DNA from 3 places in the Bradyrhizobium sp. Leaf396 genome. Region 2 is predicted to be linked to each of the others. Evidence: riboswitches for the same ligand, from Rfam matches in the RefSeq annotation. Region 2 holds a riboswitch; each other region holds the start of a gene.
What was found. Region 2 has a riboswitch for cobalamin ahead of ASG57_RS11965 (ribonucleoside-diphosphate reductase subunit alpha). Riboswitches for the same ligand answer to the same signal wherever they lie in the genome.

Region 1 (9,746 bases), on a different contig from region 2:
CACGCCACGGGCTCGCGGGAGGCTCGGCCGAGGAGATCCTGTGCGCCGTCGGCGGCCTGGAGATCGCAGCGATCGCAGGCGCGACCATTGCGGCTGCGCAAGCCCGCATTCCTGTATTGATCGACGGCTTCATCGTATCCGTCGCAGCGCTGGCGGCGGCGCGCCTCAATCCGTCATGCCAGCCGTTCCTGTTGCCGTCGCACCAATCGGCGGAGCAGGGACATCGGCTGGTGCTGCGCGCCCTGAACGTGCAGCCGCTGATCAGCCTCGATCTCAGGCTGGGCGAGGGATCGGGTGCGGCCATCGCGTTGCCGCTGGTCCGCTCGGCCTGCGCACTTCACAACGATATGGCGACGTTCGCGCAGGCCAACGTGCCTGACAGGCCTAGCTGACCTGCTGATTGACGCAGACGACGCGCCAGCCGCGTGCGAGCCGGTCGATCCGGGTGAGCGACAACGGATCGATCACGAAGCGCAGCGCGGCGTCCGGTGTGAGATCGAGCGCGATGCACAGCACCGCGCGGATCGTGCCGGAATGCACGACCAGCGTTGCGGAGCCTGCGTCAATCCTTGCCAGGCCTGACCGGACGCGCGCGACTTGATCCGCAAAGCTCTCGCCGTTGGGCGGCCGCCCGCGCGCCGGGTCGCGCCAGAACCGCGCGTAAGTCTCGCCACCGCTCGCCGCGAGTTCGTCATGCCGATGGCCGGTCCAGTCGCCGAAATCCTGCTCGCGGAACTCGCTGACCAGCGCCGGTTCGAGTCCCAGTGCGCGCGCCGTCTCGACCGTGCGTCGCGACGGGCTGGCATAGCTGGTGCCGTCCCGCGGCAAGCGGTGTCGCAGCGCCGCCAACTTTGCGTGGTCGCCGAGATCGGCCCGCGCATCGGCAGCATGGATCGTCCCGGCCAGGCCCTCGACGACCGCATGCCGTATCAGCCAGAGGAAGGTCTCGCCTTCCATGCTCATCTCCAAAGAAGTTGGTCGCCGTGGCAATAGCGTCGCATGCGATACATTGCCTCTGTCTTGATGGTCATCCTAGATGCTCGCGACGGTTTTCCCGAGAGGGAATGAAAAGGGAATGCGGTGCCTTGTCCCCAATGCCGCGGCCGCCCCGCAACTGTGAGCGGAGAATCCTTCGTCACAAGCCGGTGGGTCCTCGTTCCGGGACGGCGACGAAGCGGTGATGATCCGCGAGCCGGGAGACCTGCCGTCATCCGCGGTCGCACGTGAAGATGTCGGTCGGGGTCTCCTGAAAGGCCACAGCGGGGTGGGGTGAGATCCCCCGAGCGAAGGTCGGTTAGTGGCATACCATTTGCAAGCCAATGGGCTCTGGCTTCACCCGCTCTTGGCCAAAAGTTGGCCGGCATCACGTCACGACTGGGAGGACTTCATGGATCGCAGGACCGTATTGAAGGGGCTGGCCGGCGCAGGCGGTCTCGCATTGACCGGCCTCTCGGCACCGGCGATCGCGCAAGGCGCATCCGCCCGGACCTTGCGCTTCGTCCCGCAGGCCAATCTTGCCAATTTCGACCCGATCTGGGGCACGCAATATGTTGTGCGCAATGCGGCCGCGATGGTCTGGGACACGCTCTACGGCATCGATTCCTCGCTCCAGCCGCAGCGCCAGATGGTGGAATCCGAGGAGGTGACGGACGACGGCACGACGTGGACCTTCAAGCTGCGTCCCGGGCTCAAGTTTCATGACGGCGAGCCGGTGCTGAGCAAGGATGTTGTCGCGAGCCTCAGTCGCTGGGCGGCCCGCGATCCGATGGGGCTGATGATCAAGGCTCTGCAGCAGGAACTCACCGCCGTCGACGACCGCACTTTCAAATGGGTCCTGAAGCAGCCCTTCCCGAAGATGCTTTACGCGCTGGCGAAGAACAACTCGCCGTGCTCGTTCATCATGCCCGAGCGCATCGCGCAGACCGATCCATTCAAGCAGATCACCGAATATGTCGGCTCCGGGCCGATGAAGTTCGCCAAGGGCGAGTGGGTGCCGGGCGCGAAGGCGGTGTTCGAGAAGTTCACCGACTATGTGCCGCGGCAGGAGAAGGCATCCTGGCTCGCGGGCGGCAAGCAGATCCTGGTCGATCGCGTGGAATGGATCGTGATGCCGGACCCGGCCACGGCGGCCGCCGCCTTGCAGAACGGCGAAGTCGATTGGTGGGAAAGCCCGATCGCCGATCTTGTGCCGGTCCTGAAGAAGAACAAGAACATCAGCGTCGATATCGGCGATCCTCTCGGCAATATCGGCTCGTTCCGCATGAACCATCTGTTCGCACCCTTCAACGACGTGCGGGCGCGGCGTGCGGTTCTGATGGCGCTCAGCCAGGAAGACTACATGCGTGCCATCGTCGGCGACGACACTGCGCTCTGGAAGCCGCTGCCCGGCTTTTTCACGCCGGGTACGCCGCTGTACAGCGAAGCGGGTGGCGAGATACTGAAGGGCAAGCGCGACTTCGATGCCGCCAAGAAGCTGCTCGCCGAGAGCGGCTATTCCGGGCAGCCGGTGACGTGCCTCGTGGCGCAGGACCAGCCGATCACCAAGGCGCAGGGCGACGTGACCGCCGACCTCCTCAAGAAGATCGGCATGAACGTCGACTTCGTCGCCACCGATTGGGGCACGGTCGGCTCCCGCCGCGCGCAGAAGACGCCGCCAGGTCAGGGCGGCTGGAACATGTTCCACACCTGGCATGCGGGCGCCGACTGCATCAATCCGGCGCCGTACACCGCCATTCGCGCCAACGGCGACAAGGCCTGGTTCGGATGGCCGAACAGCCCCGGCACCGAGAAGGAGGTCGCATCATGGTTCGAGGCCAAGAACCTCGACGAGGAGAAGGCTGCCATCGGTCGTCTCAACAAGGCGGCGCTCGATGACGTCGTCTACGCGCCGACGGGCTTCTTCCTGAGCTACACCGCGTGGCGCAAGAACGTCTCCGGCATCGCCAAGGGGCCGCTGCCGTTCTTCTGGGGCGTGTCGAAGTCCGCATGACCGTGCGCTGAAGCCAGATGCTCTCCTACATCCTCCGCCGCATCGTCGCGACCCTGCCGGTGATGGCGATCGTTGCGCTGTTCGTGTTCAGCCTGCTCTACATCGCGCCGGGAGATCCGGCCGTGGTGATCGCGGGCGACCAGGCGAGCCCGGAGGATGTGGAGCGCATCCGGCAGAGCCTCGGCCTCGACCGGCCCTTCCTGGTCCAGTTCGGAGGCTGGGTCTGGCGCATCCTGCACGGCGATCTCGGCACCTCCATCTTCACCAACCTGCCGGTTTCGGCGATGATCGGCCAGCGTCTCGGACCGACGCTGTCGCTGATGATCGTCACGCTGATGCTCACCATCGTGGTGGCGGTGCCGCTCGGGGTCGTGGCGGCATGGAAGGCCGGCAGCCTGATCGACCGCGTCATCATGGGCTTTGCGGTGTTCGGCTTCTCGCTGCCCGTGTTCGTGGTCGGCTACATGCTCGCTTACATCTTCGCACTCGAGCTGGAATGGCTGCCGGTGCAGGGTTACACGCCGCTGACGCAAGGTTTCTGGCCGTGGCTGGAGAACCTGATCCTGCCGGCGATCGCGCTCGGCTGCGTCTACATCGCGCTGGTCGCGCGCATCACCCGCGCCGCCATGCTCGAGGTCTTGCAGCAGGACTACATCCGCACCGCCAAGGCCAAGGGCCTCGGCCAGGGCGGCATTTTGTTCATTCACGCGCTCAAGAATGCGGCGGTGCCGATCGTCACCGTGATCGGGATCGGCATCGCGCTCCTGATCGGCGGCGCGGTCGTGACCGAGAGCGTGTTCGCGATCCCCGGCCTCGGGCGCCTCACGATCGACGCGATCCTGCGCCGCGACTATCCGGTGATTCAGGGCATCGTGCTGCTGTTCAGCTTCGTCTACGTCCTCGTCAATCTGATGATCGACGTCGTCTACACGCTCGTTGACCCGAGGATCCGCTATTGACCGATACGACAGTCAATCCGCAATCGCTACCGGCCGGTCTCGTTCTCGCGCCGCAGCTGCCTGACATCCTGCGGCCGGTCGCGATCCGGCGTGGCTTCGTCGGCCTCTTGCGCGGCCATCCGACGGTCGCGATCGGCGGCGCGCTGCTGCTGACGCTGGTCCTGATCGCGGTCTTTGCACCCTATCTCGGCACGGTCGACCCGACGGCGCTTGCACCCGCCAAGCGCACAAGGGCGCCGTCGGCCGATTTCTGGTTCGGCACCGACGTGCTCGGCCGCGACATCTATTCGCGCGTTCTCTACGGCGCCCGGGTCTCGCTCACGGTCGGGCTGTCGGTCGCGATCTTCGCGTCCGCAGTTGGCCTCGCCATCGGCATGATCTCCGGCTTCATCCGCTGGGCCGACGGCATCCTGATGCGTTTCATGGACGGCCTGATGTCGATACCGCCCATCCTGCTGGCCATCGCGCTGATGGCGCTGACCCGCGGCAGCGTCGGCAACGTCATCCTGGCGATCACCGTCGCCGAAATCCCGCGCGTTTCGCGCCTCGTCCGTAGCGTGGTGCTGTCGCTGCGCGAGCAGCCCTATGTGGATGCGGCCGTGGCCTGCGGCACGCGCACGCCGATGATCATCCTGCGCCATATCCTGCCCAATACGGTGGCGCCGATGCTGGTGCAGGCGACTTATATCTGCGCCAGCGCCATGATCACCGAGGCGATCCTGTCCTTCATCGGCGCCGGCACGCCGCCCACCATCCCGTCCTGGGGCAACATCATGGCTGAGGGGCGCGCGCTGTGGCAGGTGAAGCCGTATATCGTGTTCTTTCCCGCGGCGTTCCTGTCGGTCACGGTGCTCGCCGTGAACCTGCTCGGCGACGGCCTTCGCGATGCGCTCGACCCGCGCATGGCCAAGAGTCTGTGATGTTGCCTCTGATGGATCGAGGCTGACCGCCCATGGCTTTGCTCGAAGTCGAGAACCTCCAGACCCATTTCCGTACCCCGGGCGGCATCAATCGCGCGGTGGACGGGGTGTCCTTCCATGTCAACGAGGGCGAGACGCTCGCCATCGTCGGCGAGTCCGGCTGCGGCAAGTCGGTGACCTCGATGTCCTTGATGCGGCTGATCCCGGAGCCGCCGGGCAGGATTGCCGGCACCATCCGCTTTGCGGGCAGGGACCTGCTCCAGCTGTCCGATCGCGAGATGCGTGCCATCCGCGGCAACGACATCTCGATGATCTTTCAGGAGCCGATGACGAGCCTCAATCCGGTCCTGACCGTCGGCCGTCAGATCCGGGAGACCCTGATGATCCATCAGGGCCTCGACAAGCAGGCAGCGGAGGCGCATGCGATCGAGATGCTGACACTGGTCGGCATTCCCGAGCCGAAGCGCCGCGTGCGGGAATATCCGCACCAGCTTTCCGGCGGCATGCGCCAGCGCGTGATGATCGCGGTTGCGCTGGCCTGCAACCCGAAGCTCCTGATTGCGGACGAGCCGACAACTGCGCTCGACGTGACGATCCAGGCCCAGATCCTGAAGCTGATGCTGGACCTGAAGCGCCGGGTTGGCGCGGCCATCATCCTGATCACCCACGATCTCGGCGTCGTCGCGGAAATCGCCGAACGGGTCATGGTGATGTATGCCGGCCGCAAGGTCGAGGAGGCGCCCGTCGCGGAACTGTTCCGTTCGCCGCGACATCCCTACACACAAGGTTTGCTTGGCGCGGTACCGCGGCTCGGCTCGTCATTGGTGGGCACCGCGAGGCGGCTTGCCGAAATTCCAGGACAGGTGCCTGATCTCCGCAAGCCCATTGTTGGCTGTGTCTTTGCGGGCCGCTGTGCGCTTGCGACCGATCTCTGCCGGCAATATGCGCCGGGACTTGAAGAGAAGGGCCCTCGCCATATTGCCGCATGCCACTACGCGGCCAAGGGAGCCGTTGCGGCATGAGTCCTCCGCTACTCCAGGTCAACGACCTCAAGAAGCATTTTCCGGTCAAGACCGGCCTGTTCAGCCGGAAGTCCGAGTTCGTCTACGCGGTGGACGGCGTGTCCCTCGAGATCGCCCGCGGCGAGACGCTGTCGCTGGTCGGCGAGTCCGGCTGCGGCAAATCGACGGTCGGCCGTGCCATCCTGAGGCTTTTCGACATCACCTCGGGCCAGGTCATCCTGGACGGCAAGCGTATCGACGATGCCGCACCAGGCACGATGCGCCAGATGCGCCGCCGCGTGCAGGTGGTGTTCCAGGATCCGTTCTCGAGCCTCAATCCGCGCATGCGCGTGCGCGACATTCTGGCTGAGCCGATCCGCAATTTCGGTCTCGCCAAGTCCGCCGAAGACCTCGAGGTGCGGGTCACCGCGCTCATGGACACCGTGCGCCTGCCGCGCGAGGCGCTGAACCGCCGGCCGCACGAGTTCTCCGGCGGCCAGCGCCAGCGCATCGGCATCGCGCGGGCGCTCGCGGCCGAGCCCGAATTGATCGTCTGCGACGAGGCCGTCTCCGCCCTCGACGTCTCGGTCAAGGCGCAGATCGTCAATCTGCTGCAGGATCTGCAAAGCGAGTTCGGGTTGGCGCTATTGTTTATCAGCCACGATCTTGCCATCGTCGAGCACATGACCCACCGCGTTGCGGTGATGTATCTCGGCAAGATCGTGGAAGTGGCACCGCGCCGCGACATATTCGCCGCGCCAAGACATCCCTACACCAAGGCGCTGCTTTCGGCGGTGCCGCTGCCCGAGCCCGGGGCCCAGCGCAATCCCATCATTCTCAAGGGCGATGTGCCGAGCCCGATCAATCCGCCCAGCGGATGCCGCTTCCACACCCGCTGCCCGTTCGTCTTCGACCGCTGCCGGACCGAGGAGCCGACGCTGCGCGTGGCGGGAGCCGAGCAGTGGGTGGCGTGTCATCTGGAAGAGGGCGCGCCGACGGCGGCGTAGCAATTGTTGCAGCGCCTGTGGCAGGTCTGCAGGACGTGAAACGACAATTGCGGAATGATTGCATCATGCTCCTGTTTTGCCCGACGTGTCAAAACTGACCGCCGATCCGGGGCCGCATTGGCCTCGGATGTGAGGCCGCTCGGCGTGATGGCAATTCGCGAGCAGAAACAACCCCGTTCTACTGTGCATGGGGTTGTTTTCGCATTTTGACGTGGCCGGCCTCAGCCCTGGCGGCGCAGGAAGCCCGTGATCGTCACCTTTTCCCAGATCCCCGCCGAGGCAAAGGGATCGGCGCTGTTGAAGGCTTCGACCTCCTTGCGGCCGGGTGCCTCGATCAGGAACAGGCTGCCGATCATCGTCTGGCCATCGTCGGAGACGAGCGGTCCTGACATCACGATCTGGACGCCGAAGCGCGAGGTGTCGCTCAGGAACGTCTTGTGGGCGTCGTAATTGGCAAGCCGTGTCGGCAGCGCCCCGGCGCGGTCGAGGGCGTGAATGGCGAACAGCATGGTGTCTCCGTGTCTTGATTCAGTCTTGGGACGGCCGCAGCAGCGGCCGTCCGGGTTCGTGGTGACCGGTCAGTCTACTTCGCGCTGAGCTTGCCGGCATCCTCGAAGGTCGGGCAGGTCCGCTGTTCCAGCGGCACGTCGAAGGGCTTGTAATTGTCCTTGGTGATGACGGTCGGCTTCAGCACGATCTCGGCGATGACAGGCTGGCTGCGCAAGGCGCGGATCGCCATCATGGTGCCGAGGCAACCTTGCGCGAAACCGTTGTAGTCGCCGCTCGCCAGCAGCTTGCCCGCCTTGATCGCGTCGATCGCCTCCTTGGTGCCGTTGATGCCGATCACCTGCGCTTTCCGGTTGGCACCATCGAGCGCCTCGATCGCGCCGACCGCCATGGCGTCGTTGGCGGCGAGCACGCCGTCGATCTGCGGGTTCGACTGCATCAGGTTCTCCATCACCTGGAGCGCCTGGAGCCGTTGATAGTTCCCGGGCTGCGAGGCCAGGAGCTTGGCGCCCGGAGCCTCCTTCAATGCGTCATTGAAGCCGCGGACGCGGTCGACATTGGTCAGTGAACCCTTGACGCCTTCGATGATGACGATGTTGCCCTTGCCGCCGAGGGTCTTGAGCAGGAAGCGCGCGGTCTCGAGCCCGAGGCTGTAATCGTCGGCGCCGATGAAGGAGAGGAACTTGCCGCCGGCGGAGCGGTCGGTGATGTTGACGACCGGGATCTTGGCCTCGTTGATCTTCTCCACGCCCGGCACCATCGCCTTGTAGTCGACCGGCGTGAAGACGATCGCGCTCGGCTTCTTCACCACGACGTCCTCGATCTGGCTGAGCTGCTCCGGGATCGAGTCCGGCTTGGTCGGGATGTATTGCAGCGTCTTCGCGTTCATCGTCTTCGCCATGTTGTCGGCGCCGACCCGCACCGTCTGGAAGAACGGGTTGGTCTGGTTCTTGGTGAAGACGGCGATGGTCTCGCCGTCGGCACGCGCTCCTGTTGTGAACGCAGTCGCCATCAGCAACGGCAGCGCCAGATGTCCCAGTTTCGTTTTCATGTTGCCTCCATCCCTCATTTTGCTTGTTGGACTTCCAAGTGCTCATTGCGCGCGGCGGCGGGTCTTCATGTCGAGCCAGACCGCGAGAATGACGATGACGCCTGTGACGAGCGGCTGCCAGTTGGCGCTGACCGCGAGCAGGTTCATGCCGTTCAGAACCAGGGTGAGGATCAGCGCGCCGATGAAGGTGCCGAACACGGTGCCGACACCGCCGAACAGCGAGGTGCCGCCGATCAGCACGGCCGCGATCGCGGGCAGCGTCAGGCTTTCGCCAATGTCGGCCTCCGCCGAATTGAGCCGGGACAGGAAGATGATCGAGGCTAATCCCGCCATGGTGCCGGAGACCGCGTAGACCAGCAGCAGGCGGCGCGCGACCGGAATGCCCGACAGGCGCGCCGCGACCGGATTGGCGCCGATCGCATAGATCTCCTGGCCCCAGACCGTGCGCTGCGCGAAGAACGTTCCGATGCCGAGGAAGACCAGCAGCAGATAGACCGGGATCGGCAGGCCGAACAGATAGCCGCTGCCGATCTGGCGGAAGCCGGCGGGGAAACCGTGCAGCGTCTCGCCGGCCATGTACCAATAGGTGAGGCCGTTCAGCACCCAGAGCATGCCGTAGGTCGCGATGAAGGAGGGGATGCGCAGCGCGGTGACCATGATCCCGTTGACCAGGCCGACGATGCCGCCGGAGGCGAGCCCGGTGAGGATGCCGAGCACCGGCGAGCCCGTCGTATGGATCACGGTCCCGGCGAGGCAGGCCGACAGCGCGACATTGGCGCCAACGGAGAGATCGAGGCCCGCCGTCAGAACGACCAGCGTGAGGCCGGAGGCGATGAAGAAGGTGAGGCTCGCCTGCCTGAGCACATTGAGGATGTTGCCGAGGCTCAGGAAGGAGTCGCTCAGCACGGCGAGCACCGCGCAGATCAGGAGCGCCGCGAGCAGGCGATAGAACAGCTGGATCGCGTCCTGTGACAGGAAGGAGCGGGGCGGCGCGATGGCGCCCTTAGTGATGTCGGTCATGCGCGGCTCCTGAGGCCATCGAGGAACAGGGCGAGGATGACGAGAACGCCGACGCTTGCGACCTGCACCGAGGACGGCAGCGAGATCAGGTTCAGCCCGTTGCGCAGCACGCCGACGGAGAGCACGCCGAGCAGCGTGCCGAGCAGCCAGCCATTGCCGCGCTCGAACGAGGTGCCGCCGACGGCGACGGCCGCGATGGCATCGAATTCGAGCCCGAGGCCGGCGGTGGGGTGGCCGGAATTCATCCGCGCGGTCATCAACAGGCCGGCAATGCCTGCCATGGCGCCGCCGA
Region 2 (9,746 bases):
ACACGCGAACGCTTCCTGACCGAACTGACGCTCGACCCGCCCGATGCGACGAGCGACCAGACCGGTCCGCCGCTGCTCGATGAAGACTATCTGATCCTCTCGACCATTCATTCCGCCAAGGGCCAGGAATGGTCGTCGGTGTTCGTCCTCAACGTGGTCGATGGGTGCATTCCCTCCGACCTCGGCGTCGGCTCGACGCCGGAGATCGAGGAAGAACGCCGGCTTCTCTACGTTGCCATGACGCGGGCCAAGGATCAGCTTCATCTGATGATCCCGCAGCGCTTTTTCACGCATGGCCAGCGCAGCCTCGGCGACCGCCACGTCTATGCGCAGCGCACGCGCTTTATTCCGAACGGGATCACGAAGCATTTCCAGAGCCGGTATTGGCCGCGGGCCCAGACGGCTTCCGCTTCGGCGCGCTCGACGCGTACGCCAATCGACATGAAGGCGCGCATGCGCGGCATGTGGGAAAACAGCTAAAAGCGGGGCCATCTACCACAGCCGTTCGCGGCTTCCGTAAAGCGGATGCTGTTTTGGTACACCCACACGGCGAATGGCCGTTATCGCCTGGTCGCGCTCCTGAAAACTGCCGCGGCATTCATTATAGGTGCCCGTCGGGGGATAGGCGCCCACGACCAGGAAGGTCGAACCTGCGTTCAGACATTCATGTCCAACGCCGGCCGGCACGACGATGACGTCGCCGGCGCCGACCTTGACGGTCTTGCCCTTGTTGCCGCCGAGCCGCAGCGTCGCGGAGCCGCGGGCAATCCCCAGCACCTCGTGGATCATTGAGTGATAGTGGACGTAGTCGTAAATCCCGTTACGCCAGGCCTCGCCCCAACCGTTGATGTTGAACAGCTTCTCCAGAACGGCGGCTGAATCGTCCTTGCGGCCGAACCGGAGGGCTTTGCGGTAATAGAGCAACGGAAACTTGGGATTGTTCGGGATGTAGCCGTCGTCGCGGAATTTCATGCGAGAGGGACGGACGTCACGCACGCAGCCGAGCGCCTCCTCCCGGCTCGGGATGCCGATGCCGGTCGCCTTTTCGACGATGCGCTTGACGGGTTCGATGACGTCCATGCCTTGAACTGAACGCCGAGCGAGGCATCGAGTTTCAGCGGGGCACCCGATATGACCGATCGTGACCCGCCGGGGACCTGGCTCGAGGCGGACAATTCCAAGACTCCGAGAGCACAGTTCGATCAGAAGGCGGCCGCGATCATGCGCGCTGCAGCGGCCAATAACAGAACCGCCAGCACCAGCCTCAGCGCACCCGGCTTGAGATACTGCGTGCCCAGCCACGATCCGACAAGCCCGCCGACGGCGACACAAGCCAGCCATATCGGCAATTGCGTGGGCAGAGATGGCATCGTCGCCCATGCACCGAGCAGAGCAGCCGCCGAGTTCAGAAGGTTGAACACCGCCGATATGGCGGCGGCCGTCCTTGTTTCGGTCCAGCGCATTGCAAGCACAACAGGCGCGAGGAAAATCCCGCCGCCGACGCCCGTCACACCGGACACCAGTCCGATCGCGCCGCCGACCAGAAGCGACGGGAGGAACGGAGGAACAACGGGCGCTTGCTGGTCGAGCATCGAGGCGGATTTTACGGAGCGAAGCATCAGCACCCCGGCGACGAGCAACAACACGCCCACGACAGGCATGTAAACGGCCGCGGGGAGATGGAGCGCGCCGCCCAACAGCGAGAAAGGAGCGCCAAGCACGGCGAACGGATAGACGGTGCGCCAGGTCAGCATGCCGGCGCGATAGAAGCGATAGCATCCGATCGCTGACACCAGCACGTTGAGCGCGAGGGCGGTCGGCTTGATCGTTGCCGGATCGAAGCCGATCAAGCCCATCACGGCGACATAGCCGGTGCCGCCGGCCTGTCCCACCGCTGAGTAGAAGAGCGCCACGACCGCCAGGGCAAGGGCAAACAGAGCGTCAGTCATATGGTGGCTGTAGCACCCGTTGCAGTGAGCTTGAAAGCAACGCCCGGCATTCACGATCGTCCGTTACCGGAAATCTCGTGTCTTCACGCGTGTCAGATGAAACGGAACGGAGGCCTATCGGCGCGTGCCCGGTTTCTCCCTAACAAATCTGCGGAAACCGGCATTCGAAGCCCGGCAGCGCAAAGCAGTAGGAACCGGCCTCATGCCCGAGCCAGCGACGGCCTCATCAAGGCAGGTGCAGGGAGAAACCCGGCGGCTACCGCCGTCTTGTGCGCAGCCAGGAGACCTGCAAGCGCCAACAGGTTGATGGAGAAAATCCAGCCGACAACGGAAGGCGAAAATGCCTCGGCGCTCGATGGCAAGACAGCCGTTGCCGCGAACAAGGCCAGCTCGTGAATCGCAAAAGCGGCAAGGAACGCACCGCCCGCAACGATGATCGTGGAACCGAAGCGGCCGGCGGCCATGGAGACGGCGAACGCCGCAAGCACTGCCGCGACGCCGATAGCGGCCCCCCAAGCAAAGCTGTCCCACGTTCGCGGATATCCAAGAAGCCCGTAGCCGACCGCTTGATTCAAAAACCACGCCACCCCAATCAGCGAAAGGGCGTCGCGGCGGCGCATCTGCGTTCCCGCGACCGTCACAAGAGCTGCGAAGGGCGTTGCACAAGCAAGCGCCAGGCTGAACAACACGCTGGAACCGGCAACGAGTGCGATCCAGATCGACGTCCGCGCCGAATGCGGAAGCCCGGCAGCGTGCGGATTCTCAATTCTGGATCGCATATCGCACTCCGTCGGTTCAATCCCACGCCAGCGCGCCGCCGTTCTGGTATTCGATGACGCGCGTTTCAAAGAAGTTCTTTTCTTTCTTGAGGTCCATCGCCTCGCTCATCCACGGGAAGGGATTGTCCGCCTCCGCGAACACCGGCGCAAGCCCGAGCTGGGCGCAGCGCCGGTTGGCGATGAAGTGCATGTAGGTTTCGCACAAAGCCGCATTGAGGCCAAGGAAGCCGCGCGGCATCGTGTCCCGCCCGTACTTCGCCTCCAGTTCGGCCGCGTTCTTCAGCATCCCGCGAACCTCCCCCTGGAACGTTTCCGTCCAGAGATGGGGGTTTTCGATCTTGATCTGATTGATGACGTCGATCCCGAAATTCAGGTGAATGCTCTCGTCGCGCAGGATGTACTGGTACTGCTCGGCGATGCCGACCATCTTGTTGCGCCGCCCGAGCGAGAGGATCTGCGCAAAGCCGGTGTAGAACCACATGCCCTCGAAGACGACGTAGAAGGCGACGAGGTCGCGCAGGAAGGCCTGATCGGCATCGGGCGTCCCCGTCTTGAAGTTCGCATCATCGAGATGCTGCGTATGCTTGAGGGCCCACGCAGCCTTGTCGGTGATGGACGGCACCTCGCGGTACATATTGAACAGCTCGCCCTCATCGAGGCCGAGGCTTTCGACGATGTACTGGAACGTGTGCGTATGCACGGCTTCCTCGAAGGCCTGCCGCAGAAGGTACTGGCGGCATTCGGGATTGGTCAGATGCCGGTAGATCGCCAGCACGATGTTGTTGGCGACCAGACTCTCGGAGGCGGCGAAGAAGCCGAGATTGCGCTTGATCATGCGCCGCTCGTCTTCGGTCAGGCCGTCTTTGGACTTCCAAAGCGCGATATCGGCCTGCATCGACACTTCCGTCGGCATCCAGTGATTGTTGCAACCCGAAAGATACTTCTCCCACGCCCAGCGGTATTTGAGCGGCAGAAGCTGGTTCACGTCGGCGCGCGCGTTGATCATGCGCTTGTCATCGACCCGCACGCGCGCCGCGCCGCGATCGATGGCGCCAAGGCCGGTTGCATCCACGGGGGCAGCCTCCGGCAATGAATTGTCACTCCCGGAAAGAACGGGACGGACGATGTGCAGCGGCTTGGCCGCGGTGTCAGACCAGTCGAGCATAATTCTTTTCCCTTTTTCTTCGCTGCTTACTGGCAGGCTTCGCAGTCGGGGTCGTCGATCGAGCAGGCCTTGCCCCAGGCTTCTACCTGGGCATGACCGTTTCCGTTCGCATGACCGTTCGTGTGGCCGTTGGCATGCCCGTTCGCATGGCCATTGGTCGGAGCGGCGGCCGGCACGGAAGCCGAGACGGCGTTGAGCTTGCCATCGGTGCCTTTCAGCGTGGATTTCTCGACATGCGTCGCGGAGCGCGAGCGCAGATAGTAGGTGGTCTTGAGGCCCCGCTTCCACGCATGGCGATAGAGCGTGTCGAGCTTCTTGCCCGAGGGATTGGCGATGTAGAGATTGAGCGACTGCGATTGGTCGATCCATTTCTGACGCCGGGCCGCAGCGTCGATGAGCCATGCCGAGTCAATCTCGAAGGCGGTCGCATAGAGCGCCTTCAAATCGTCCGGCACGCGATCGATCTGGCCGAGGCTTCCGTCGAAATACTTCAAATCTGATATCATGACCTCATCCCACAGCCCGCGGCTCTTGAGATCGCGCACGAGGTAGGCGTTCACGACCGTAAAGTCCCCGGACATGTTGGATTTGACGTAGAGATTTTGGTAGGCGGGCTCGATTGACTGCGAGACGGCGCAGATATTCGAGATCGTGGCGGTCGGCGCGATCGCCATGGTGTTGGAGTTGCGCATGCCGACGGTCATCACGCGCTGACGCAAGGTATCCCAATCGAGGCGACTCCCACGGTCGAGATCGACCGGCGCGCCGCGCGCCTCATCAACGATCTTGATGGAATCGAGCGGCAGGATTCCCTTGGACCAAAGCGATCCCTCATAGGACGGATAGCGCCCGCGCTCGGCCGCAAGATCGACGGACCCCGAAATCGCCCAATAGGAAATCGCCTCCATGCTTTCGTCGGCGAAGGCGACCGCTCCGTCCGAGGCGTAGGGCAGCCGGAGGATGTTGAGCACGTCCTGGAAGCCCATGATGCCGAGCCCGACCGGCCGATGGCGCAGGTTGGAATTGCGCGCTTCGGGGATGGTGTAAAAATTCACGTCGAGGACGTTGTCGAGCATCCGCATCGCGGTCGTCACGGTGCGCGCAAGATGCTCGTGGTCGAGCTTGCCGTCCGCGATGTGGTTGACGAGGTTGACCGAGCCGAGGTTGCAGACCGCAACTTCCGTGTTCGAGGTGTTGAGCGTGATCTCGGTGCAAAGGTTGGACGAATGCACGACGCCGCAATGCTGCTGCGGCGAGCGGAGATTGCACGGGTCCTTGAAGGTGATCCACGGATGCCCCGTCTCGAACAGCATGGTGAGCATCTTGCGCCAAAGGTCGACAGCGCGAAGCTGCCTGGTCACGCGCATTTCACCGCGCGCGGATCTGGCTTCATAGAAGGCGTAACGCTCGGCAAAGGCCTTGCCGGTGAGATCGTGGAGGTCGGGGGTTTCGTCCGGGGAGAACAGCGTCCAGGCGCCATCTTCTTCCACGCGCTGCATGAAGAGGTCCGGCACCCAATTGGCTGTGTTCATGTCATGGGTGCGGCGGCGATCGTCGCCTGTGTTCTTGCGAAGGTCGAGGAACTCCTCGATGTCCACATGCCAGGTTTCGAGATAGGCGCAGACCGCGCCCTTGCGCTTGCCGCCCTGGTTGACGGCAATCGCGGTATCGTTGGCGACTTTCAGGAATGGCACCACGCCCTGGCTTTCGCCATTGGTGCCCTTGATATGCGCACCAAGGCCGCGCACGCGCGTCCAGTCGTTGCCGAGCCCGCCCGCGTATTTGGAGAGCAGCGCATTGTCCTTGATGGCTTTGAAGATGCCGTCGAGATCGTCGGCGACGGTGGTGAGGAAGCAGGATGAGAGCTGCGAGCGCAGCGTGCCGGCGTTGAACAGCGTCGGCGTCGATGCCATGAAATCGAAGCTCGAAAGCAAGTTATAGAACTCGATCGCCTTTCCTTCACGGTCGATTTCACGCAAGGCTAGGCCGCAGGCGACGCGCATGAAGAAGGCTTGCGGCAGTTCGAACCGCGTGCCGCGCGCATGCAGGAAATAGCGGTCGTAGAGCGTCTGGAGGCCAAGGTAGTCGAATTGCAGGTCGCGCTCGGGCTTGAGGGCTTCGGCGAGACGCGCAAGGTCGAAGCGGCCGATTTCAGGATCGAGCAATTCATTCGTGATGCCGGTCTGCACATAGGCGCGGAAATATTCCGCATAACGCCCGGCCATTTCGGCCTGCGTCGCCTGTTCGGGCTGGCCCATCACGAAGCTCAGGGCTTCGCGGCGCAGCTTGTCCAACAGAAGCCGCGCGCTGGCCTTGGCGTAATCGGGATCGGTCTCGACGAGGGTGCGCGCGGCAAGGATCGGCGCCAGCGCCAGCTCATCCACGCTGATGCCGTCATAAAGATTGCGCTGGGCCTCTGTCAGGATGGCTTCGGCCGAGACACCGTCAAGCCCGGCGGACGCTTCCTCGACCACGGCGGCGAGGCGCTTGCTGTCGAGCGGCACCAGCGTGCCATCGGCGGTCTTCATATGCAGGGACGGCGTGGCGGTGGCCGCTTTGCCTTTGGTCTTTGTCTCCGCCTTGGCGCGTTCGCGCGCGCGATCCTCGCGGTACAGCACATAGGCGCGCGCGACCTTGTGATGCTCGCTTCGCATCAGCGCGAGTTCGGCCTGATCCTGGATGTCCTCGATATGGAAGGTGCGCCCGGCATCGGCGCGGCGCGTCAGGCTGGCGACGATCTGATCGGTCAGCTCAGCCACCACGTCATGGACGCGCCGCGACGCCGCGGCGCTGCTGCCCTCGACCGCAAGAAACGCCTTGGTCAGGGCGACGGTGATCTTGGAGGCGTCGAAGGGCGAAACCGATCCGTTGCGGCGAATGACCTGATAGCCCGGCTCGCTTGCGGGCGAAGCCGAAGCGGCAGGGTTAGACAAACGCACGACACGCGCGGCAGCGGCAGTTTCCGTTCCGAGAGACATTGGCTCAAGACCCCGTGGTTGTTGCGGGCCGGGGTCTAAGCGGAGGCGCATGCAGGAAGAGGAGCGGCGGATGCCGCAACCTGCCACGCGACCACCGGGACACCCCGCCCAGGGACGTTTCTGGTGTCGCGGCAGGTCTCCTGGCTCGCGGGTCTTAGCATCCGTCCGGTCTTCCCGAAATCGTGCGATTCCAGTGACGTAAAACGTGGACTTCAGCTCTCCGCTTACAGTTGCGGGGGCAGCACCGGCTTTGCCCAAAACATAGGCGCACCGGCTTCCCTCTTAGCTCCCGATATTGCGACTCGGGAGAACCGTGACCACCATATCTAGTAGTTTTATACGACTCGGTGTCAATAAATCGTTTCGACCGTCGTCACTGAATTCTCATAATTCACAGCCGCTCCGGAACCCTGCGCATCGGCTTTCCGCCAAGCCACGATGATCCCAGGGTTATTCGACAGGCGCGCGATTTCCTGGGGCGGATGCAGCGCAAAATGGATCGACTGCTGGCCACGGCGGAAGGAGCCTGTGCCTGACTTGGGAAGCCGTCCGTCCTTTGTCCAGCGCCGCCGCTCGCGCGGTGTGATCTCCAGAATCTCCTCAACGACCTTTGGATAAAGACGCTCCTGCCGGAAGGCATCCAGTGCTTCATCGATGGCGGACAGAAGATCAACGAGATCGATAGTGGCCTGCGGCGGGATCGTGGTCCGGATGCCTTCTTCCTTCGCCGATACCTTGAGCCGGTGCCGTCGCAGCAGGCCCGCAACCCGGCGGCGGGCTTCCCGCGCGCGGCGCGCGGAGCCAAGCGTCAATTCGCGCGGCGGCGTGAAGCTCAATACAATTCCGGCCGCGCCATCATCGATGGTGACATAGCGGCTATGCAGGGCGGCGACGCTCACGCGGTTCTTCCAGCAGCTTCATTCATGAGGGCGCGCACTCTCCCGCCGGGCGTCATCCGGGTCAACTCGCGGCGTAGGGTGCAAAGGCGCTGCGGTTTTCATCGGCGTGAAGGTGGCGGCCCACCGGCGGAAAGGCGCGCTGTGGGCAATTGGTCCTTTCGCAAATCCGGCAACCCGCGCCGATAGGCGTCGCGGCCATGGGGTTGGTGAGATCGAGGCCGTCCGAATAGACGAGACGGCCCGCATGCTGGAGATCGCAGCCGAGCGCAATGGCGAAGGTCTTGCGCGGCGCATGATACCCGCCCTGGCCGTGCGAGACGGCGCGCGCCACCCAGAGATAGGTGCGCTCGTCTGGCATGCGGGCGAGCTGCGTCAGGATGCGGTCCGGCTGCGCGAAGGCTTCATAGACGTTCCAGAGCGGGCAGGTGCCGCCGATGCGCGAGAAGTGAAAATCGGTCGCCGACTGGCGCTTGGAGATGTTGCCCGCGCGATCGACGCGGATGAAGAAAAACGGGACGCCGCGTGCGCCGGGCCGCTGAAGCGTGCTGAGCCGGTGGCACGCCGTCTCGAACCCGACACCGAAAGTCTGGCCGAGAAGATCGATGTCGTAGCGGCATGCTTCCGCCATGTCGCGGAAGGCCGAGTACGGCAACAGCAGCGCCCCCGCGAAATAATTGGCAAGGCCGATGCGCGCGAGGCGGCGGGATTCATCATCGGCAAAAGACCCCGCGGCCACGATGGCATTGATGGTTTCGCTCTGTTCGAGGAAGGCTAGCTGCGTTGCCATCTGGAAGGCTTGCTGGCCGGAGCGCAGGCGCCGTGAAAGACGCAACACGCCCGCGCTTTGATCGAACCTTCGCTGTGCGTCCTGCGATCCATCTTCGGAGGCCGCGACCAGCACACGGACGCCATGGCGCGTGGATAGCCGCGCCATCAACGCGGCGGCCATGTTGCCGGGCGGAAGATTTTCTTCGCGCGCGATGCGCTCGGCTTCTTCATCCAGCTCGGCGATGTAATTGTGTCGCGCATAGAAGAAGTCGCGCACTTCCTCGAACGGCGTCGATACCGCCGAGACGGCACGGTCCTGCCGGTCATCGCCGAGCCGGACCGCGAGCGCCGCCGATTGTTCGATCGCGCGGCGATAACGCCGATGGAGCGACACGAAGGCGCGGCCCACGGCTGGCATGTTGGAAGCAAGCGCCCGCAATTCGGCGGTGACGATCGCTTCGCCGATGACCGGATCGGACAGCGCCTCCTTGAGATCGCCGATCAGCCGCGCCTCGTCGTCTTCCGAGAAGAGCTGCACGTCGATGCCGAATGCGGCATTGAGCTTCAGCAGCACCGGCACCGTAAGGGGCCGCTGGTTGTTCTCGATCTGGTTCAGATAGCTCAGCGACAGGCCGATGGCGGAGGCCAGCGCCTGCTGCGTCATCCCCCGTTCCTCGCGCAGGCGCTTCAGCCGCACGCCCATGAAGGCTTTCTTCATCGGAGCTCCATACCTTCGCAGACTTTGCAAATCTGTCGGAACTGCTTCGCAAAACTCCGCAACTTCAGCCCTTTACGCTGTGTCCGCCTTGCAAATATTGCGAAGGACGGTCGCGAACGCAAGCGGCCAGCGGGAGCACATCAGCATGACGGCCCTCGCGCCGGACACACCTCCGACCAGCGAAACGCGCTTCGTCGAGATGATCTTCCCCGAACAGGCGAACCATTACGGCACGCTGTTCGGCGGAAACGCCCTCAGCCTCATGGGCAAGGCGGCCTTTGTCGCGGCGACGCGCCGCGCGCGGGTGCCCGTCGTCATGGCGCGCTCCGAGAAAGTCGAATTCCACGTTCCGGTGCGCGTCGGCGAGCTCATCGAACTGACCGCGCGCGTCACGCGTGTCGGGCGTTCGTCCATGACCGTCGCGGTCGATGCCATCTCGGAAGAACTCACTACAGGCAAGCGGCGCCTTGCGCTCCGCGGCTCGTTCGAA
Region 3 (9,746 bases), on a different contig from region 2:
CGCAGCTTCGACGCTGAAATCGCGCGTGCCATGGCGCGGCTTGTCAACGACGATCCCCGCCGTCGGCTCGGTCGCCAGCGTGCCGGCGTCGACCACCTCCAGACGCGAGCCAAGCTCGCGCGCCAGCACCGAGATCGCAGCACCGCCGGAGGCGAAATTCGCCATCATCGCGATGGTCACTTCTTGCGGATAGGCCGACACGCCCTGCGCGACGATGCCGTGATCCCCGGCGAAGATGATGATCGGCGCCCGCGAAGCGCGGGGCTGCTCTGTCGCCTGCAGACCCGCAAGCTCGATTGCGAGCTGCTCCAGCCGGCCGAGCGCCCCGGTCGGCTTTGTGAGTTGCGCCTGCCGCACGATCGCCGCCTCGCGATGACGGACGGAAATCTCGGGGCACTCTCGGTAGACCCATTCGGGGAGCATGCTGCCTCGCTCAATGCCGGCGCTTGAGAATGTAGCTGTCCATGATCCAGCCATGCCGCTCGCGCGCCTCCTGCCGCAGCGCGACGATGCGCGGACCGGCCTCGGCGAGCGCACCGGAGAGAATGGTCTGATCTTGCATGCCGAGATAGGCGCCCCACCAGATGTGAAGATCCGCCGGATCGAGCGACTGGAACGCCGTGCCGCCGTCGAGCATCACCACCACGGTATCGACTCCGTGCGGCCAGCCCTCGTCACGCAAGCGCCGCCCCGTCGTGACCAGGAACGGCTCGCCGATCTCGTTGAGCGGCAGCGCATGGGCGGCGCACAGCGCCTGGATCGAGGTGATGCCGGGCACGACTTCGATCTTCGGCAACGGATCGAGCCGCCGTGCAATGCGCAGCGAGGAATCGTAGAGCGACGGATCGCCCCAGATCAGCAGCGCGATCTTGCCATCACCTTCGAGATGATCCGCGATCGTCTTCGACCAGGTCGCGGCGACCGCATCGTGCCAATCGTCCACGCCCTTGCGGTAATCAGCTTCTCCGGCGTCGCGCACGGGAAGATCGAACTCGACGATCTGCGTTCTGCCGCTGGTGAGCACGTCCGCGCAGATCGTTCGCCTGAGATCCGCGAGATCGGATTTCGCCGTGCCCTTGCGCGGGATGAGGACGAGATCGGCCGCGTTGATGGCGGCGACTGCAGCGCGCGTGAGCTGCGCGGGATCGCCGCAGCCGATGCCTATCAGGGAGAGCGTGAGCATCGCGAGCGCGACGGACGGCCGCAACGGCCGTCCAATCGCTTGTCTCTCAGGCCGCGTTGTGCAGGCGCGGGGTGACGAGGCCAGGCGCGGTGACGCCGCGCAGCGACTTCGCCAGCGCCAGCACGGCAAGATCGGCCAGCGGCTCGATCACGATGACCAGCGCGTAGGAGGCGGCAAACGTTGCGATGTTGGCGAGGTTGGTCATCGCAAAGCCAGAGCCATAGAGCGCCCAGAATGCGACCCAGGCGATCACGCCGGCCTGATAGGTCGTCGAAAGCGCCAGCGCCTGACCGTACTTCAAATCGACATAGGCGGTGTTGCGGGCAATGATCCGCGTGGCGATCGCCTGGATCGCGAACAGCGGCACCAGCAGGGTGGTGACGTTCATGCCGTATTGCGGCAGGTCGGCCGGCTCGAACAGCATGCCCTGAAGCAGCAGACCGAACGCAAGACCGAAAGCAGCAGGCGCGGCACCGAACAGCAGGAACAGCGTAGAGCCGAGGATGAAGTGCACCTCTGACACGCCGACCGGGAAGTGCGGCAGGATCTCGAAGAAGACGAACACGAGCGCCGTGGTGGCCAGCGTACGTGCCGCGAACGAGCCGATTCCCTGCTCGCGCACGGTCTCGACCGCGAGCTTCAACGCAACGCCGCCTGCGGCGATGCCGGTTGCGTAACTCAACACGAGCTTGCCGCCCGTCACGATTCCGGGTTCGATATGCATGGCTCAGTTCCTTCCTGCCGTCACACCCGACGGCCTTGGCCTCAACACGTGCACGGCCGGTCTCCTGGCTCGCGGTTCACTGGGGTTCTCCGGCCTTCCCGGACCTTGCGGCCCAGTGGCTGATCGGAGCCCCTCACCGCTTACAGTCGCGGGGGCGGCTGGGGTTTGGGGCGCCGAAACTGGGTCCGCCCACCCCCATTCCCGATTATGCTCCGGCGCTTTGCGCCGCGGTGAGCACCATGCCTCTCCTGTGTGCGCCTTTCGCGAGCCGGGCGTCAAGGGGCGAAAGGCGGCCGCCTCCGTCATCACCGATAGTCCCCCGCCAGTGCACCGAACAGGATGACGGCGGCGGTCGAGGGCGCGCCACCGCGCGCAAGCTGATCGGCGAGCTCGGCAATGGTGGTGCGGACCAGCCGCTCGTCGGCACGGCCGAGGGATTCGGCAACCAATGCCGGAGTGTCCGGGGCAAGGCCGTGTGCGATCAACTTTGCGGCCAGCGCCGGAAAGGTGCGCCGGCCCATATAGACGACGGTCGTCGCCTCGGGATCGGCCAGCGCCGCCCAGTTCAGGTCGGGCGGCAGCTCGCCGGTGACGTCGGCACCCGTGATGAACTGCACCCGGCGGGAGGTGTGGCGACGGGTCAGGGGAATGCCGGCCTGCGCAGCGGCGACGCAGGCCGATGTGACACCGGGAATGATCTCATAGCCGATGCCAGCCTCGCGCAGCGTCTCCAGCTCCTCCTCGAGCCGGCCGAAAATGCCGGCGTCGCCGGACTTGAGCCGCACCACGCGCGCGCCGGTCGCGGCATAGTCGACCAGGAGACGGTTGACGTGGTGCTGCCTGGTCGAGGGTCGCCCCGCCCGCTTCCCCACCGCGACGAGATTGGCGCCGGGTCGCGCCAGATCGAGGATCGCGCCGGAGGCGAGGTCATCATAGAGCACGACGTCCGCCTCGCGCAGCCGCGCGGCGCCTCTCACGGTGAGCAGCTCGGGGTCGCCGGGGCCGGCGGAAACGAAGGAGACGAAGCCGCTCACCGGTCCTCCGCGATCAGGTGGAAGAACGTGCCGGTGGCGTGTCCCCGCCGCGAGCCGGTCTCGGCGATGACCGCGCCGGTTGCGTCGTGCACCACCGCCAGCGGCGCATCAGGTTGCGCGAGAATGGTCGAATAGTGGAATTCGTGGCCGCGCAGGCGCGCACCGGCCTGATATCCCGGCATCGGCGATGCGAGCGTGGCGAGACGATAACCGAGATGCATCCGTCGCTTGGCAAAGCTGGTCTCGAGGCCGAGCAGGCCCGTCATCTGATGGCGGACGCCGTCGGCATCCGTCAAAGCGGTCCCCAGCACCATATAGCCTCCGCACTCGCCGTGCATCGGCCGCGTCGTGGCGAAGGCGCAAAGACCGCTGCGAAAGCGTGCATTGGCCGCCAGCTTGCCGGCGTGCAGCTCGGGATAGCCGCCGGGCAGCCAGCAGACGTCGGCGCTCGCGTCGGGCACTTCGTCGGCCAGCGGCGAGAACGGCACGATCTCGCCGCCCGCCGCGCGCCAGGCCTCCAGCATGTGCGGATAGACGAAGGAGAAGGCCGCATCGCGGGCGAGCGCGATGCGTTGACCGGGCGGGGTTATCTTCAGGCCGTTCGCCGCGGGCTGCGCCGACCAATTGCCGGCGGCTCGGAGCACTCCATCGAGATCGACATGCGCGGCAACGAAGCGCGCGGCCTCGTCGATCAGCTTGCCGATCTCGGCCTGCTCCTCGGCCTGCACCAGGCCGAGATGCCGCTTCGGCAGACTGATCTCGGCATGACGTGGCAGCGCGCCGAACACGGCGATGCCGGCCTCCTCAAGCGCGCGCCGCACGAGAGCCTCGTGACGCGGGCTGGCGACGCGGTTGAGCACGACCCCGGCAAGACGCAGGCCGGCGCGATAATCGCGCAAGCCGGCCGCAATCGCAGCCGCCGTTTGCGCTTGTCCCGAGGGGTCGATCACCAGCACCACCGGCCAGCCCAGCATCTCCGCAATGTCGGCAGTCGCGCCGGTGCCGGAGACGCCGCGCGCGGCAACGCCGTCGAACAGGCCCATCGAGCCCTCGGCAAGCACGACATCGGCGTCCACGCCGCGACTGACGAGATGCGCGATGGCGCCGCGGTCCATCGCCCAGCTATCGACATTGACCGACGCGCGTCCCGTGGCGGCGGCGTGAAAGGCGGGATCGATATAGTCGGGGCCGCTCTTGAAGCACTGCACGTTCAGGCCGCGACTGCGCCAGGCGCGCGCAAGCGCCAGCGTCAGCGTGGTCTTGCCGACGCCGGAGGCCGGAGCAGAGATGACAAGACCGGCCGCCATCACGTCGCCTCCGGAAAGCGCGGCTCGGCGCCGACCGGCCGGTAGCGCCGATCGTAGTCGGCGGCATAGAGGCGGCTTTCGTCGAAATCCGCAGCGCCCAGGGTCTTGCCGACCAGGATCAGCGCCGTGCGCTCCATTTCGCTGCCCACGGCCGCATCGAGCGTCGCAAGCGTGGCGCGAATAATGCGCTGATCCGGCCAGCTTGCACGCCAGACGATCGCGACCGGACAATCCGCGCCATAGTGCGGTGTCAGCTCCGCGATGACCTGGTCGAGCAGATGGATCGACAGATGAATCGCGAGCACGGCGCCGGTGGCTGCGAACGCCGCAAGCTTCTCGCCCTCAGGCATCGCGCTGGCGCGGCCCGGCGTGCGCGTCAGCACCACGCTCTGGGCAAGGCCAGGCAGCGTGAGCTCGGCCTCCAGCGCCGCCGAGGCCGCCGAGAAGGAGGGAACGCCCGGCGTCACCGAATAGGGAATGCGAAGCGCACGCAGACGGCGGAGCTGCTCGCCCATGGCCGACCAGACCGAGAGATCGCCGGAATGCAACCGCGCGACATCCTTGCCTGCCGCGTGCGCGGCGGCAATCTCCCCGATGATTTCGTCGAGCGACAGCGGCGCGGTGTTGACGATGCGCGCGCCGGGCGGGCAATGCGCCAGCACGCCCTCCGGCACCAGCGAGCCGGCATAGAGACAGACCGGAGAGGCTGCGATCAGATCGCGTCCCCTCAATGTCAGGAGATCTGGCGCGCCAGGTCCCGCGCCGATGAAATGGACCGTCATGCGCCATCTCCCTCGGCGATCGCCGCGGTCGCGGTGCGATCCTGAGAAACCACGCGCGTTGCAATGAGCCGCGCGCGAGAACCCGCGACTGCGAGCGCGGCGGCTTCGGCAACCGATCCGGTGCCGAACTTTTCCGCGACAAGCTTCGACCGGGTCGGCGTGTCCACCTTCGCAAGCACATCGGCTGGAACGGCCCTGATCGGCACACCGCATTCGCGCGCGAGCTGCTTCAGCACCTCCGCGTCAGCCTTGTCGCTGACGGTGGCCACGGCCGCGAGGCCCTCCGGACCGCCGGCCGCCTGCAGAGCCTCGCGCAGTGAGGCCAGCGTCACATCCTGCTTGAATCCGAGTCCGGCAACCTTCATCGGACGGCACTCCACTGCACGACCGGCCTTGCCGCCTCCCAGGAGCGGTAGCGGCCGAGCGGAGCGGCCTGCGCAATCTCCACCCGCATCAGCTCGCCGCCATGGCGCTGATGAAGTTCGCCGAGCAGCGCTTCCGTCTCCAGTGTGACCGAGTGTGCAACCAGCCGCGCCCCGATAGGGAGCCGCGGCCAGATCGCATCGAACATTGCGTTATCGAAGCCGCCGCCGACGAAGACGGCGTCCGGCGGGTCCAACGCGGTGAGAGCTTCGGGCGCCGCTCCTGTGACCACAGCGATCCGATGCGCCAGTCCGAACGCGGCCGCATTGCTGCGGATGTTGGCAACGCGATCTTCGCGCACCTCGATCGCCGTGGCCGCCCCTCCACAAAGCGCCCACTCGACCGAGATCGAACCCGAACCGGCGCCAACGTCCCACAGCCGTTCGCCGCCTCGCGGCGCCAGCGCCGACAGCGCGAGCGCGCGCACCAGTCGCTTGGTGATCTGGCCGTCATGGACAAAGAGATCGTCCGGCAGGCCCGAGCTGCAGGGAATGCCCTGTGCGCCCCTCGCCTCCACCGCGACTGCAACCAGGTTGCCAGCGAGATCATCAGCGAAGTCCATTGCGCAATACTGCCGGACAGTCTCGCGGGGCCCGCCGAGCGCGGCGAGAGTCCAGAATGCAGAAGCGCCCCAGCCGCGTTCCGTCAGCCATTTCGCAAGATCGCTGGCGGCCTTGCCATCGCGCACGAGGCAAATGATGCGCGCACCGCGCGCCAGATGCGGCACGAGACGTTCGAATGGCGCGGCGTGCAGGCCGATGCACGTGACGGCGTCCAGGCGCCAGCCCAGCCGCGCGGCGACCAGCGAGAAGGTCGACGGCGCGGGATGTGCGATCCACTCCTCGCCACCGAGCTTCTCGGCGAGACTCGCACCGGCGCCATGCCAGAACGGATCGCCGGAAGCGAGCACGACGGTCGGCCGGCCACGGCAGCTCAGCACGACGTTCGCATCGAACGGCACCGGCCATGGACGGCCGCGGCTGCCAGCGTCGGCAAGCGCAAGATGACGCTCGCCGCCGAACACCGTTTCCGCCTCGGCAAGCGCCTTTCGGCTTGCCTCGGATAGGCCAGCAAGGCCATCTTCGCCGATACCGATGATGGTCAGCCAGGGATTAGCCATGATGCGCGCGCTCATTCTGGGCGGAACGGCCGATGCGAGCCTGCTCGCCGCGGAGATCGCGCGCGCCGGCATCGAGGCGGTCTATTCCTATGGCGGCCGGACGCGCGCGCCGGCCGAGCAGCCGCTGCCGACCCGCATCGGCGGCTTCGGCGGCGTGAGCGGGCTGGCCGACTACATTCGCCGCGAAGGCATCACGCATGTCATCGACGCGACGCATCCGTTCGCGGCCGAGATGAGCCGCCATGCGATCGAGGCGTGCGCGGACGCCGATACGCCGCTGATCGCGCTGGAGCGCGCGCCCTGGACCAGGGTGTCCGGCGACAACTGGATCGATGTCGAAGACGTCGGCGCCGCGGCCGCTGCGCTGCCGGAGGCGCCCGCAAACGTGTTCCTCGCCATCGGCCGCCAGCATATCGCGCCATTCGCGAGCAAGCCGCAGCACAGCTACACGCTCCGCTTCGTCGATCCGCCGGAAGTCGACCTGCCGTTCGCCGCGGATGTGATCGTGGCGCGCGGACCGTTCACGCTTCGAAGCGAGCTTGAGATGATGCGCACACGTGGCATCGGCTGGATCGTCGCCCGCAATTCGGGCGGCGGCGGCGCGCGCGCGAAGATCGACGCGGCCCGAAGCCTCGGCCTTCCCGTCATCATGATCGCGCGACCGCAGTTGCCCGAGCGGCCACGGGTCGAGAGCGTCACTGACGTGATGCAGTGGCTCGGTCATTCTGCCCGCCTCGGCGCATAGACCCAGCGGCCGACGCGGCGTGTCTGCGAGTTGCCGACGATCACCAGCGTGCGCATATCGGCCATCCCGGGCGTCGCTTCGTTCAGCGTCACCGTCTCGATCTTTTCATCAGCGGCGCTGACCGCGCGCGCGAAGATCACGAGACGCGCGCCGGCGCCGGCCTCTCGCAGCACCGCAAGCGCGCGGCCAAATCCTTCCGGCCGGCTCGCCGAGCGCGGATTGTACAGCGCGATGGCAAAGTCTGCCTCTGCCGCAAGGCGAAGACGCTTCTCGATCACCGCCCATGGCTTCAGATTATCCGAAAGATTGATCGCGCAGAAATCGTGCCCGAGCGGCGCGCCGGCGCGTGCAGCAGCCGCCAGCATCGCCGTGATGCCGGGCAGCACGCGGATCGGCAGCGCCTGCCATTGCGGCGCCCGTTCGAGCGCCTCGAACACGGCCGAGGCCATGGCGAAGACCCCGGGATCGCCGGAGGAGACGACGACGACCTGCCCGCCTTCGGCGGCAAGCCGCAGGGCTTCGCTCGCGCGCTGCAGCTCTTCGCGATTATCCGACGGGCGCAACGTAAGCCCCGCCCGCGGTGGCACGCGCGCGACGTAGGGCGCATAGCCCAGAATGTCGGTCGCGGCTGCGAGCGCGGCGGAGACTTCCGGCGTCACCAGCGCGTCGCTGCCGGGCCCGAGGCCCGCGATGGTCAGCGTGCCCGTCATTCGGCCGCGTCCAGATTCCGGCCCTTGCCGTGCACGAGCACGATCGCGAAGTAAGGACAATCGATGGCGTCGATCTCGGCGAGCCGTACCACGCGCTCGCCCGGCATGGTGCCGCGCTCGACCAGCCAGGCGTCATCGAGCCGGCCGGCGGATGCGAGCGCGCGGCGCACCTTGGCGAGATTGCGGCCGGTCTTCATGACGACGAGTGCATCGGAATCGCGCATGCGGCGTTCGAGCTCGTCTTCGGGAAGCGTTCCCATCAGCACCGTCGTGACGTCGTCGCCGAGCGCGATGGGCTGGGCTACGCCGTTCCAGCACCCGACCATGCCGGGAATCCCCGCGATCACCTCGATCTCGGTGCGGCCCTGCAGGCGCGTGTGCAGATGCATGAACGAGCCATAGAAATAAGGATCCCCCTCGCACAGCACGACGACATCGACGGCGCGCGCAAGCCGCGCCAGGCGCTCGGCCCATTCGTCGTAGAAGCCGGCGAGCAGCTGAACATATTCCGCGCTGTCGAAGGCGATCTCGGTGGTCACAGGATATTCCATGGGATATTCGGTGACGCCGGCCACCAGCAGGCCCTCGACGATGCGGCGCGCCTGGCCCGCCCTGCCTTTCTTGCGGAAATAGGCGACGTGTTGCGCGGCGCGCACGGTCCGGTCCGCGCGCACGCTCATCAGATCAGGATCACCGGGACCGAGACCGCAGCAGATGATGCGTCCCATGACTATTCGCTCCGGCTCGCCAGTGCATTCACGGCGGCAACGGTGATCGCGGAGCCGCCAAGGCGTCCCTCGACCGTCATCGCAGGTACCGGCGGATCGGCCATCAACGCGGCCTTGGATTCGGCGGCACCGACGAAGCCGACGGGACAGCCGATGATGGCCGCAGGCCGCGGGCAGTCGCGATCCTCCAGCATGTTGAGCAGATGAAACAGCGCGGTCGGCGCATTGCCGATCGCGACGATCGCGCCACCCAAGTGCGGCCGCCACAGCTCCAGCGCCGCGGCCGAGCGCGTGTTGTGCATGGATTGCGCCAGCGCGGGAACGGACTCGTCTCCTAGCGTGCAGATGACGGCATTGGCCGCAGGAAGTCTCGCGCGCGTAATGCCTTCCGAGACCATGCGCGCGTCGCACAGGATCGGCGCGCCTCCTTGCAGAGCGGCGCGCGCGGTTGCTGCCATGCCCGGTGAAAAGCGGATATGCGCCTCGAGACCGACCATGCCGGCGGCGTGGATCATGCGAACCACCACCGGCTCCTCGTCAGGCGAAAAGCGCGCAAGATCGGCCTCGGCCCGGATGGTCGCGAATGATTGCCGGTAGATCGCCGCGCCGTCGGTCTCGTAGGTGTGAGGCATCAGTTCCCTCCGACCAGGACGGAGGGATCGCTGACGATGTCGGCGCCGTCGAGCCCGCGCAGGGCCGGCGCGTCACGGATCGAGCCATCGCGGACGAGATCGAATCCGGTGTTCGTCGCAATCAGCGTGATCGCAGCCGCACCGGAATGGGCGCAGCCCTTTCCGCAGCCGGAGACGTGAAGTCGCGTATCCGCGCTAATGCGCGGCGCGAGCGCTGCGGCGAGCGCACGCGTGTCGGCATGGGCTTCGCCGCAGCGCGGCGCTCCGCTGCAGGCAATCACGCGCAGCGCGGGATCGTGGGGCTCGGTGATGAGGCCCGCCGCGCTCGGCATCTCGCGCTTGCCTTCGCTGAGCACCA

Region 1: linked by a shared signal. The riboswitch ahead of ASG57_RS27640 (ABC transporter substrate-binding protein) and the one ahead of ASG57_RS11965 (ribonucleoside-diphosphate reductase subunit alpha) in region 2 are both predicted to bind cobalamin.
Region 3: linked by a shared signal. The riboswitch ahead of ASG57_RS27660 (energy-coupling factor ABC transporter permease) and the one ahead of ASG57_RS11965 (ribonucleoside-diphosphate reductase subunit alpha) in region 2 are both predicted to bind cobalamin.

What each region holds. Positions count from the first base shown of each region.
Region 1 is NZ_LMQJ01000045.1:31,087-40,832, reverse strand. Features, by position in the region: gene cobT (nicotinate-nucleotide--dimethylbenzimidazole phosphoribosyltransferase) at 1-392, shown strand, start outside; gene ASG57_RS27645 (histidine phosphatase family protein) at 385-957, opposite strand; cobalamin riboswitch at 1,030-1,223, shown strand; gene ASG57_RS27640 (ABC transporter substrate-binding protein) at 1,388-2,989, shown strand; gene ASG57_RS27635 (ABC transporter permease) at 3,007-3,948, shown strand; gene ASG57_RS27630 (ABC transporter permease) at 3,945-4,868, shown strand; gene ASG57_RS27625 (ABC transporter ATP-binding protein) at 4,901-5,890, shown strand; gene ASG57_RS27620 (ABC transporter ATP-binding protein) at 5,887-6,876, shown strand; gene ASG57_RS27615 (YciI family protein) at 7,098-7,385, opposite strand; gene ASG57_RS27610 (sugar ABC transporter substrate-binding protein) at 7,460-8,434, opposite strand; gene ASG57_RS27605 (ABC transporter permease) at 8,477-9,454, opposite strand; gene ASG57_RS27600 (ABC transporter permease) at 9,451-9,746, opposite strand, start outside.
Region 2 is NZ_LMQJ01000010.1:113,053-122,798, reverse strand. Features, by position in the region: partial or broken gene ASG57_RS11990 (ATP-dependent helicase) at 1-480, shown strand, start outside; gene ASG57_RS11985 (cupin domain-containing protein) at 493-1,080, opposite strand; gene ASG57_RS11980 (sulfite exporter TauE/SafE family protein) at 1,203-2,003, opposite strand; gene ASG57_RS11975 (hypothetical protein) at 2,150-2,569, opposite strand; gene ASG57_RS11970 (ribonucleotide-diphosphate reductase subunit beta) at 2,745-3,893, opposite strand; gene ASG57_RS11965 (ribonucleoside-diphosphate reductase subunit alpha) at 3,920-6,871, opposite strand; cobalamin riboswitch at 6,985-7,202, opposite strand; gene ASG57_RS11960 (hypothetical protein) at 7,222-7,770, opposite strand; gene ASG57_RS11955 (short-chain fatty acyl-CoA regulator family protein) at 7,832-9,256, opposite strand; gene ASG57_RS11950 (acyl-CoA thioesterase) at 9,402-9,746, shown strand, end outside.
Region 3 is NZ_LMQJ01000045.1:41,071-50,816, forward strand. Features, by position in the region: gene cobT (nicotinate-nucleotide--dimethylbenzimidazole phosphoribosyltransferase) at 1-423, opposite strand, end outside; gene cobF (precorrin-6A synthase (deacetylating)) at 434-1,183, opposite strand; gene ASG57_RS27660 (energy-coupling factor ABC transporter permease) at 1,230-1,907, opposite strand; cobalamin riboswitch at 1,945-2,164, opposite strand; gene cobA (uroporphyrinogen-III C-methyltransferase) at 2,213-2,941, opposite strand; gene ASG57_RS27670 (cobyrinic acid a,c-diamide synthase CobB) at 2,938-4,248, opposite strand; gene cobM (precorrin-4 C(11)-methyltransferase) at 4,248-5,030, opposite strand; gene ASG57_RS27680 (cobalamin biosynthesis protein) at 5,027-5,395, opposite strand; gene ASG57_RS27685 (bifunctional cobalt-precorrin-7 (C(5))-methyltransferase/cobalt-precorrin-6B (C(15))-methyltransferase) at 5,392-6,573, opposite strand; gene ASG57_RS27690 (cobalt-precorrin-6A reductase) at 6,572-7,318, shown strand; gene cobJ (precorrin-3B C(17)-methyltransferase) at 7,294-8,028, opposite strand; gene ASG57_RS27700 (precorrin-2 C(20)-methyltransferase) at 8,025-8,756, opposite strand; gene ASG57_RS27705 (precorrin-8X methylmutase) at 8,759-9,388, opposite strand; gene cobG (precorrin-3B synthase) at 9,388-9,746, opposite strand, start outside.